2 linked regions of the Methyloferula stellata AR4 genome follow. The protein of the gene in region 2 binds, or shares a complex with, the protein of the main gene of each other region. Links are inferred from orthologs where the notes say so. Each region holds a gene or a part of one and is shown on either strand. Other genes may lie near its edges. The genes, in order: A3OQ_RS0108065 and dapF.

Region 1 (7,347 bases), 1.0 Mb from region 2 along the record:
GCTGCACACCGGAAAATCAAAGCATAACATCAAACTCAAAAATTCCGGCGGCGGAAAGGCACAAGCAGACGGCATCGGCCTCGCCAGCTGGAGCACCGCTTTGGTCTTAAAGCATCCGAACGGCACAATTTTTATAGATTTCATCTATGTCTCGATCCCCGGATGCATCGCATGGAATTATTCCAGAAAGCGCAGAGTTCTTTTTCGCGATCGGCGTCTTCGGCAGCGATGAAATAACCGTGCAAGCAAATGGAACGAGAACTTGGTTTCGGCGCCGGTCACGCTATATTTGAAGCGACATAGCTTTTAACTGTGTCGGCCATTTAGAAATCAGGAGAAAAACGTGAAAATTTCGGGACGAAATTTTATTGCTGGCAAAATCGTCGACGTTCACAAAGGCGCCACAACCGCGCATGTGTCGATCGAAGTCGCACCGGGCATCACCATCCTGGCTTCCATCACCAACGAGTCAGTCGACGAGCTCAAGCTCGAAAAAGGCAAGCCCGCGCACGCACTGATCAAATCCTCCGACGTCATGATCGCCATCGACTAGAGCATGATCCCAAAAAGTTGGAGACTTTTTGGACAAGATCATGCGTCAAAAAAGATTGGAACGTGACAAATGATTCAACTTGGAGCGATCACGTTCCACTAGCGAAAGCCTGCCGCCAGGAGAGCTTCAATCCGCGGCAAGGACGACATGCGAGGTCTTGAAAACCGCAAAGACCTCGGCCCCTTCCTTGGCCCCCACTTCATCCGCGCCCGCCTGGGTGATGACGGCGTCGATGGTCTTGCCGTGACCGATATCGAGTGTGATCTCGGAGTCGACGCCGCCATCAATGCGTTCGACAACCTTGCCTTTGATTCTATTGCGCGCGGAAATGCGCAGGGCCTGAGGGCCACTCGCCAGCATCACCGACGTGCTGTTCACCATGGCCATGACGTTGCTGCCGAGTTTCAGATCGAGCTCCACCAGACTGCGATTGGTCACAAGCGCGAAGATGAAAACGCCGGGCGAGACCTCGAGCTTGATCTCGACGTTCACGGGCGCCGGCTTGATCTCGACGATCTTGCAATGCAGCGCGTTACGGGCCGAGACACGCAATGCGACGCCCCAAAAGAGCATATCTTCCGCATGTTCGAGTCCCTCTTCCGCGATCGACGTCGAAATGCGCCCGAGCTTTTCTTCGAGCTTCCGGAAAGCCGCGATCAGCCGCAACCCTTCCTCGGTAATCTGGGCGCCGCCGCCGCTCGATCCGCCGGTCTTGGTCAGAAAGGCCGGGCGCGGGAGAAGATTATTGATCGCATTCACCGAGTCCCAGGCCGTTTTATAGCTGAAGCCGGCCGCTTCGGCGGCCTTGGTTATGCTGCCATGTTTCGCCACCGCCTCGAGCAGCGCTATGCGCTCACGCCCGACCAGGAGACGGCCATCAGACCTCAAGGCCAATAATGTATCGATTTTACCTTGAGCCTTGCGCGCCATCGTGATCCTGCGGTTGCTGTAATGCTTTGAATTTGAATTCAGTTATCGGGTCCTGCCGATAAGCTGGCCCCTGAAGGGATGTCCGCGTCGAACCTGTCGCAAACGCGACCGGCCCTCACGCAGATTGGGTGTCCAGCGCGAAACGGAAGAGTCTCTATATATCGAATTGCTGTTTCCCGGAAATGAGGGCGGGTCCAAGGCATGTCCGCGCGGCGTCGGAGCCGCCGCTATGGGGCTCGACGGGCGAGTCCGCGGCGTGTCATTGTCGCCCTGCTGCTTCGGGGTGAGTCGGCCCCCGAGGACCCGGCACCGATCTAACGGCGAATACGGATCGAACTTATGGTGGATAGCGACTTCGATAAGCCTTTAGGCCTCGACCGCGCGCCATTTTCGAGACGGCGACGGAGCCCGCCTTACCGGATGATCGCCTTTGCCGGCCTCGGACTGATCGCCGCCGGGCTTTTCGCCTTCATCAGTTTGACCGGCGATCCGATGGGCGGCGAGCCTTATGCCATAGCCGCCATCCACGAGGATATACAAGCCGCGCCGGCAGCTAAGCCGGCCAGCAGCCAGCCCGCAAGTCAAACGCCGCCGGATCCAGCCGCGACTGGCGGCACCCTCAAGGGGGTGACAAGCGCCGAGGATCTCGAACAGCAAAGCGGCGTCAAAGTCATGCGCGGCGGCGCGAGCGCACCTGGCGCGCTCATCATCACCGTGCCGCAGGATTTAGGCATCAGGCTTGCCCCTGCCCCCGACCCGCGTCTCGTCGAAAAGACGCACTTTGGTCCCATTCCCAGGATCGGCAGCGACGGCTCCCGTCCGGCCGAGGTTTATGCAAGGCCGCTGGTCACCTCTTCGAGCCTGAAGGCGGGCGCGCCCCGCATCGCGCTTCTCATCGGCGGGATGGGCCTCGACACATCCGCGACCGAGACGGCGATTGACTCTCTGCCAGGCGCCGTGACGCTCGGATTTGCGCCCTATGGCCGCGATCTCGAACGCGAGGCCGCCAGGGCACGCGAGCATGGCCATGAAATCGTCCTCCAGCTTCCGATGGAGCCTTTCGATTATCCGCAAAACAATCCGGGCCCGCATACGCTCCTGACCTCCGCAAGTGCGGCGGAAAACACCGAACACCTGCATTGGCTGATGAGCCGCTTCACTGGCTATGCCGGCGTTGCCAACTTCCTCGGCGCCAAATTCACCTCGGACGACCAGGCCTTGACTCCGGTCCTGCGCGAGATCGGCGGCCGCGGGCTTTATTATGCCGACGACGGCACCTCGGCCCAAAGCCTCGTGCCCGGGCTCGCACCGGGATTGGATCTCTCCGCCGGCAAAACCGATGTGATCTTGGAAGGAGGCGCGAAACCGGGCACCCTGGAGGCTGCTCTGGTCAAGCTTGAGACCCGGGCGCGCGATAAGGGTATTGCGGTTGGCGTCGCGAGCGGGCTACCTTTGTCCAACATCGATCGGATCGCCCGCTTTGCTCAGTCTCTCGAGGCAAAGGGCATTGCCCTTGTACCGCTGAGCGCCATACTCGGCAAAGACGGAGCGAGGCCGGTCGTCACACGCGAACCGTGAGCTCTGACAGAATGGACTTTGGAAATTACCGTCCCTGCGTCGGTATCATGCTTCTCAATCGCAATGGTCTCGTCTTTATCGGGCGGCGGCGGAACAAAAGACTGCAGGGGCATATCGCGACTGACCATGAATGGCAGATGCCGCAAGGCGGAATCGATGCCGGCGAAAACCCCTATGACGCCGCACTGCGCGAATTGCTCGAAGAAACCAATGTCTCCTCGGCAAGCTTCCTTGCCGAAGCGCAGGATTGGCTGACTTACGATCTGCCGGTGGAATTCGCCAAGAAATCCTGGAAGGGACGCTACCAGGGCCAAAGGCAAAAATGGTTCGCGCTTCGCTTCGAAGGCGACGACAGCGAGATCAACATCCATACGCCGGCCGGCGGCCAGAAACCGGAATTCGACGCCTGGCGCTGGGAGCCCATGCAGCATCTTTCCGAGCTCATCATTCCGTTCAAAAGGCCGGTCTACGAAAAGGTCGTCGAGAGTTTCCGCCATTTGTCGGAAAAGGTGTGAGCGGTTCTTCAGCGCGTCATGCGCGGTGCCCGGATCGAGTCCCGGCATGAGCCGGAAAAGCGCACGGTGACGCGCACAATGTAAGACGGATCTTGCGGAATTATTGGCTCATGCCGTCAAGGCGAAAACGCAACGCAGCCCTTAATGCCTGTCGGCCGCATTGGCTTCGTTGAAAGCGCGGTTGTTGCGCGCCAGCACGGTCTCGCCCGACTCGTCGCCATAGCAAATATGGAATTCCGAGCAGGAATCGCAGGTCGGCGACGGGCACATGCTGAAGCCTTCCGCCTCGCACAGCGAGCGGTACAAGAAGCGCTTCCAGCGCATGTTGCGTGTATTCTTCGTGGCGAGCGGGGCAAAATGCCGAAGCAGGAGTTTCGTCAGGTCCGGCCGTTCCGCGAGCCCTAGATCTTCCCAAAGGTGATTAGGCTCCATGCCGCGTCTGGCGACGACATAGGCGAGCCATTCGCTCACTTGCCGCGGGCCGGAACAGTTTTGCAATAAGATCTGCCGGACCATGACTTCTTCTTCGTCCTCTTCAGCCTGCGGCTCGTGGGAGGGATCAAGAAAAAGGTCCATATGAACGAATTGAGCCGCCGCACATAGGCGGTCGCGATCGAGGCCAAGACGGCGCTCGACAGGCTCGCCGAGGCGCTTCGCCTCGGCGACCGCATGAAGCAGCAGACGTCCGATGATATGGCGATCAAAGCTTTCATCCACGGCGGCGCCAGCGTGTAGCGCACCATCGGCGCCGCGCAAGAGATGAGCTTCGGTCGGCATAGCTGTCGCCATGTCTCAGAGCGCGCCTTCGAGCTCGTTGATCGGCGTATGCGTCTGGCAATCAGTCGGGCAGACGCGCGCACAAGCGCCGCAGCCGATGCAGGCACCAATGTCGTTCATCGCCATGACCTTCTTTTCGAAGTCGTCATCGTCCTCGTTGTCGAGAGGCACGATCTCCCCGTCTTCGGTGAGGCCTTTCAACGTCATGACTTCACGGCCGCAGACCTTGTAGCAGCGGCCGCAGCCGATGCAGGTATCCGGATCAATTGAAGTCAGGAACTCCGGGGTCCACATGCGGCCGTCGCGTGTGGGCTTCGACTTTTCCGTGATTTCCGCCATTTTCGATTCTCCATTGGCCGATCCTCGTCGATCGGCGCAAATGCGTCAGTCTCAACCCATCGCGCTCAATTGGGCCCTCTTGCTTTCAAGAGTCTCGAAAGCCGTGTGAGCGCGTTGGGCAACATCCAAAATCTGCTGCCAATTGATCGGCAATTCCTCGGAGAGGTCGTGCAAATCCATCTTGGCCTGCATAGCCTGCGCGGAGAGTTTCTTGATCTCCGCTTTCAATTTGTCCGCGTCTTCGCTCATGCTCCTCCCCGTCGTGTCAATATTTGGCAACTTCGGGATATTTGTTGATCATCTCGACGCCAGCGGCAACGGCTTTCGTGCCTTCTTCCGCGAGCTTGTCGAGGCTGTCGTAACCATAGCGATGCACGTCGCGGAGCATCTTGTTCACGACGATCAGGCGGCCGGCCATGAGGACCAGACGGCCGAAGCCTTCGTGCGACATCTTCATCATCGGAGACACCATGCAGCCCGTCTCCTTTTCGATCGAAAGGCCGACCGCATTGTAGAAGAGCTCCAAGCGCCAAAGGGTTTCCGGATCGGGATCGCCGATCATCGGGATTTCTTTGCGGCGCTTCTTATCGACGATGTAGGGATCGATCAGGTCGAGATCGGTCTTGCTGTCCCACGCACCGTGCATATCCTGGGCGCGCCATTGCTTAATCAGTTCCTTCACGAAAGGCACATCGACGGCTGCCGGTTTAATCGCTTCTGCCACATCAGACATGGTTCACCTCAATCTTCGAAATCGAATTCTTTTGCTTCGCCGGCTTTTTGCATCGCTTTGCGCAGCCAGGGCGGCGGCGCGGGCGCCTTCAGCACATCTTGCAACTTGACGAGAAGCTCGGCAATCGGCTCCGGCTCCTTCACCTTCATCGGAAAGATGTTATTCGCGACGACGCGGGCCGCGCCCGAACCGCCGATCGCGGCGACATAGAGAATCGCGCAATCCTTCACGGCGTTGATCTTTGGCTCGAGCTTGTCCTCGTTGCCGTCTTCCTGGAGATCGCCGTTGAATTCGATCGTCTCCAGAAATTGATAGCCGTCGGGCTGCACGTCATACAGCATCAGGTTTTTCGCCCAGCCGAAATGCGCGTCCACTCTTTCGAGATCCTGGGTGGCAAATGCTACTTTCATGCAGCCTCCGTTTTTATCTGTTGTGCAGGCATCATTTGCCTCAATGAGTGGTGTGCGGCGTCGCCTGATGGTCACCGTGGGCGTCGCCATGCTGGGCGCCGACCAGTTCAGGATACCACGTGTCCGGCTTAATCGCATGGCCGGTCGAAAACAGCATATTCGCGATATCGAAGATCAGATCGCGAGCGCCGCGATAGCCGACCGCCGTGATATGTCCAGCACCCAGCCGATCGAAGATCGGCAAGCCCATCCTGAACAGCGGGATTCCCGTGCGCTCTGAGGCTTGGCGGCCATGCGCATGGGTGATCATGAGATCGCAGCCCGGCGCCAAGCGTTCAAGGTCTTCAAGATCGCCGATTAGCACGGTCTCGCACTGGACCTTTTCGAGGATCGGCGAATTATTGGTCGAGACCGCCGCAGTGATATGGCAGCCCATTTCGACGAGGAAGCTCGAGAGGTCGTAGAAGAAGTCGGGCTCGAGCCCCATGGCGATCTTCTTGCCGCCGGTGTGGAAATGCCCGTCGAGCATCGCATCGACCAATTGGCTGCGCTGGCGCTTGATCCGCGTCGGCACCGGCTTGCCGCTGATCTCCATCAGATGCGCAATGAAGGCATCGGTAGGTAGAAGGCCGATCATCCGTTCGAAGAGCTTGTAAGGGATGCCGGCCTTTTTCTGCAGAGTGTCCGCCGCCAGCTTCATATGCGAGCCGAGCGCGATGCAATGGGAGGCATTGCCGAGATCGGCGATTTCCTCGAGCGAAATCCCACCGAGCGAGGTCGGCGTGAAATCGTCCGGGATATGGCCGTCGAGCGAGGCGGCAAGATCGGGCAGAAACAAAGGCTCGAAACCGAAGCCCTCGATAATGTCCCGCAATTCGTCGAGATCGCCCGGCGTATATTGGGAGCCTGGCAGCACGACGAGCTTCTTCGGGTCGCGAACGACGTCGGGCTCCGGCGCTTTCACCAGCTTGTCGATGATCTTCGCGACGGTCTTTTCCCAGCCGTCCTGGAAGGCATCCTTGAAGTCGGGCGTCGAGACGTAGACGAGCGCGACATCATCCAGTTCCGGATGCTGCTGGCGCACGAGCGAAATATAGGCGTCGACGTCGTCGCCCTTGGTTTCGGTCACGCCGGTCGAACAGATGCCGATCAAGCGGGCCTTCTGCTTCGTCGAAATATTGACGATCGCCTGCTCGACGTTTTCATAGCCGCCGAGCACGGTCGCCACTTCGCTCATCGCCGTCGTCTGAAGCGGAATGGCTTCCTTGAAATGGCGCACGAAGAGCACGAGCCCGAAGGACGTGCAGCCTTGCGAGCCGTGGAAAAGCGGCATGCTGTCCCTGATCCCCATGAAGGCGAGCGCGCCGCCGACCGGCTGGCTCATCTTCAAGGGATTGACGGTGCAGGCCTTCTTACCGATTTCGATGACTGCCATGGGATCACCTCACTCGGCTGCGACGGCGATGGGCGCCACGATTTCCGACAAAATGTCGTCGATCGTATCGCAGCAGC
Region 2 (3,676 bases):
CAGGAGTTCTTACATCGACTTTCGCTTCGATCAGCTTTTCGATGGCCAAAGCAATCGTCGCCATATCGAACAAGCTTAATCCATCCGCCGCGTCGATCAGCAAATCGAGGTCGCTATTTTCATTATCTTCTTGATGTAAGACCGAACCAAATACGCGTGGATTCAGCCCGCGGTTGGCAGCGACAATCCTGCGAATGTCTTCGCGGTGTGCATTGAGGGCGATCGAAGGTTTCATAGGTCAGAAGTTAGCATAAAAGTCTTTAGCTGCGACGAGCATTTTTCCGTCACTTGCCACAATTTCTCTTTCGATCAAGAGCCCCGCAGGCACATCGCCCACCTGAACCAACGAAAAATCTTGCGCCCGGCCGGTACCGCCGCGTTCGGTGAGGATGCTCAAGCGCCGCCCGACATGTTGGACGAGATGCGCAGCCAAGGCTGCATCGCCTGCATCGCGTAAAAGCCTCGCGCGTTCTTTCACGACGGCGCCCGGAAGCGCCGGCATTTTCGCGGCGGGCGTGCCGGGCCGTGCCGAAAACGGAAAGACATGAAGATAAGTCAGATCGCACTCTTCGATCAGATCGAGAGTCGCTTGAAACATCTCGTCCGTCTCGCCGGGAAAGCCCGCGATGAGATCGGCACCGAAGGTCGTATCGGGCCGAAGGCGTTTGAGATTCGCGCAGAGTTCGATAGCCGCTCTACGCGAATGCCGCCGGCCCATGCGCTTCAAGGTAAGGTCGTGGCCGGCTTGCAGCGAAAGATGCAGATGCGGCATAAGCCGGGGTTCATGCGCGATGGCATCGAAGAGGTCACCGTCGATCTCGATACAATCGACCGATGAGAGCCGCAGGCGCGGCAGATCCGGCACGGCGGCGAGGATGGTTTTGACGAGTTGTCCGAGTCGCGGGCGGCCCGCGAGATCGTCGCCATAGGAGGTGAGATCGACGCCGGTCAAAACGATTTCGCGGAAGCCCTGCGCAGCGAGCCGCTGCGCCGCTGCGACGATCTCATCTTGCGGGACTGAGCGCGACGGTCCGCGTCCATAGGGAATGATGCAGAAAGTGCAGCGGTGATCGCATCCTGTCTGCACGCCGAGAAAGGCGCGCGTATGGTCTTCGACGCCTTCGACGAGCGGCAAGGGGTCTGGTGAGCGTGCCATGATGTCTTGAACCGCATGGCTCTTTGACTCGCTTCGCCAAGTCTCAGACGCGGCTTTGCCGGCATTGCCGAGCACTTGGGAAACTTCCGGCATGGCGGCGAAGCGCTGCGGATCGGTCTGCGCGGCGCAGCCTGTCACAATGATTTCCTTGCCCGGGTGTTCCCGCTTCAAGCGCCGGATCGTCTGCCCTGCCTGGCGGACGGCTTCGGCCGTCACCGCGCACGTATTGACGATGACGAGATTGCTGCGGCCCTGCGCGATGGCCTCGCGCCGCATGGCTTCGGATTCGACGAGATTGAGGCGGCAGCCGAATGTGACTGTCTCAATCGTTTGGGAGACACTCACGCGGCGAGACCCGCGAAGAGCAGGGGATCGAGACTCTTCTCATATTCGAAGGCGACGGGGCCCGTCATCTCGACCTCGCCATCGTTTTCGCGCCAGGCGATATGAAGATCGCCGCCGGGCAAGGTGATGCGCGCGGCCCGCGCACTAAGACCGCGCCGGACGGCCGCGACGAGCGTGGCGCAAGCGGCCGAACCGCAGGCTTGCGTCAATCCCGTGCCGCGTTCCCAAACATTCAGGATGATATGGTCCGGCGACACGACCCGCGCGAAAGAAATATTGGCGCGCTCCGGAAAGAGCGGATGATGTTCGAGCAGAGGTCCGAGGGTTGCGAGATCATGCGTCCCGGCACCGCTCAGGAAAAACACAGCATGTGGATTGCCCATGCTGACGAGCGTGGCTTCCGGCAAAGCAACGGGCGGCGAAAGCGCTAAGGTAACGTGGTCCGTGTCCGGCACCGGGCCGCGCAGCGGAATCTCGTCCCAGGCAAAGCGCGGCTGTCCCATCCCGACGGAAAAGCTCCACTCGCCCTTGCGGTGGCAGACAAGCCGCGCAGCCGCCGTCTCCAGCGTGAGGTGATCGCGGCTTGTGCCACGCAGCAGCCACCAGGCGACGCAGCGTGTGCCATTGCCGCATGTGGCGGATTCCGACCCGTCGATATTGTAGATTTTCATAAAAGCGTCGGTATCTTTCGCGCGGGAATCGAAAAGCACCATCAACTGATCGAATTTGAGACCTTCGCCGCGGCCGATGGCACGCACCTCTTCAGCCGTCACCGAAAGATCGGTGCCGCGCAGATCGAGAATGAGGATCTCGTTGCCGAGCCCGTTCATTTTCGTCACTGTCTTTTTCGCAAGCGGGCTCATGGGGCGGCCGTTCATCTCCGGTTCGGACATGATATAAGAAAAAACCGGCTGATAGTCATGGCTTATCGGCGCCTCCGGCCAAAACCGCGGGCAAGACCGGTGCCGTGACATTCCTTGGCAATCTTGGCAGGCGAAACTGACGAAAGTCGGGGCTTCTGGCGGGAAATCGCTAAAAACTGAGCCTTACGTGAGAGGGGAGCGCGCCGCATGAAATCCGCTAGCATCAGGCATATTTTCGGTGCTGCGCTCCTCTGCGGAGCGGTTCTTTTCGCCTGCGGCGTCAGCCCGCAACCGGCTTTTGCGCAAACGGCCGTGCCGGTGACGGAGCCGAAAGCCGAACCCCAGGCCGCTTCGCCCGCATCCCCAGCCCCGGCGACCCCGGCCCCCGCGACGCCCGCCTCGCCGCCTTCGGCTACCGCGCCCGCGACACCTGCGCCCGACACGGAAACCAAGGGCGCACCCGGCGTTCCTGGCATTCCCGACGATGCCACGACGCAGACGCTCGATATTCCGTCGCGCCCGGTCGCCTTGCTGCGTGCCAAATCCGATTGGGATTCGGGCTTCAAGTCGATCATGAAATCGATCGCCACGGTCGAGGCGGAAATCGCCAAGGCCGGATTGAAGCAAGGCGGCAAAGCGATCGCCGTCTTCACCGAGACGAACGACAATGGCTTCAGCTATGAGGCCATGGTCCCCCTAACCGGAAAGCCCGAGGGCAAGACCGAACTCTCAAACGACGTGAAGATCGGCGATTCTCCTGCGGGCAAGGCGATCAAATTCCAGCATCGCGGCGCCTATGACGATATCGATTCGACCTATGATCTCATCACCGCCTATCTCGATGAAAAAGGTCTCGAGGCGCAGAACCTCTTCATCGAGGAATATCTGACCGAAACGAAAAACTCCGACGATCAGGCGCTGGAAGTCGATATTTACGTCTTCATCAAGTGAGCAAGGCCGGATGCGCGAGGGTCTTGCGCATCAGGGGGCGATGCTCATAAAGGCGGGATGACTTCTTCCGTCTTGCCCGCCGCCAAACCCGGGTTGCTGCCGCTCCGCGTCTATTACGAGGACACGGATTTTTCCGGCAGCGTCTATCATGCGTCCTATCTGCGTTTTTTGGAGCGCGGCCGGACCGAGCTTTTGCGCGCGCGCGGCGTCGACCAAAGCGTATTGTTCGCAGGCGAGGCCGGTGTCGCCTCTTATTTCGTCGTCCGCGCGATGAGCCTCGATTTTCTAAAACCGGCGCGAATGGACGACGAATTGATCGTCGAGACGATTATCGCGGATTTGGGCGGCGCCTCGATCAAGA

Evidence for each region.
Region 1: the proteins of dapF (region 2) and A3OQ_RS0108065 are in contact, whole or in part, in a solved structure (PDB 5YGU), measured with the Escherichia coli proteins. The link is inferred for Methyloferula stellata AR4 from one-to-one orthologs.

What each region holds. Positions count from the first base shown.
Region 1 is NZ_ARWA01000001.1:1,635,581-1,642,927, reverse strand. What follows is about bases 1,924-4,824. They hold A3OQ_RS0108065 (RNA pyrophosphohydrolase), read left to right. Parts: upstream 1,924-3,072; coding sequence 3,073-3,576; downstream 3,577-4,824. Other genes in these bases: A3OQ_RS0108050 (CCE_0567 family metalloprotein), read right to left, coding at 4,744-4,824; fdxB (ferredoxin III, nif-specific), read right to left, coding at 4,369-4,692; A3OQ_RS0108060 (nitrogen fixation protein NifQ), read right to left, coding at 3,718-4,353; A3OQ_RS0108070 (divergent polysaccharide deacetylase family protein), read left to right, coding at 1,924-3,061. Also shown: A3OQ_RS0108080 (TOBE domain-containing protein), read left to right, coding at 344-553; A3OQ_RS0108075 (TOBE domain-containing protein), read right to left, coding at 680-1,483; more of A3OQ_RS0108070, read left to right, coding at 1,904-1,923; more of A3OQ_RS0108050, read right to left, coding at 4,825-4,941; A3OQ_RS0108045 (NifX-associated nitrogen fixation protein), read right to left, coding at 4,958-5,425; nitrogen fixation protein NifX, read right to left, coding at 5,434-5,835; nitrogenase iron-molybdenum cofactor biosynthesis protein NifN, read right to left, coding at 5,876-7,270; nitrogenase iron-molybdenum cofactor biosynthesis protein NifE, read right to left, coding at 7,280-7,347. UniProt on the Escherichia coli protein: Master regulator of 5'-end-dependent mRNA decay.
Region 2 is NZ_ARWA01000001.1:637,350-641,025, reverse strand. What follows is about bases 432-3,368. They hold dapF (diaminopimelate epimerase), read right to left. Parts: upstream 2,365-3,368; coding sequence 1,498-2,364; downstream 432-1,497. Other genes in these bases: A3OQ_RS0103170 (GyrI-like domain-containing protein), read left to right, coding at 2,572-3,315; mtaB (tRNA (N(6)-L-threonylcarbamoyladenosine(37)-C(2))-methylthiotransferase MtaB), read right to left, coding at 432-1,501. Also shown: A3OQ_RS0103185 (nucleotidyltransferase family protein), read right to left, coding at 1-235; more of mtaB, read right to left, coding at 239-431; ybgC (tol-pal system-associated acyl-CoA thioesterase), read left to right, coding at 3,373-3,676. UniProt on the Escherichia coli protein: Involved in the succinylase branch of the L-lysine biosynthesis and in the biosynthesis of the pentapeptide incorporated in the peptidoglycan moiety. Catalyzes the stereoinversion of LL-2,6-diaminopimelate (L,L-DAP) to meso-diaminopimelate (meso-DAP).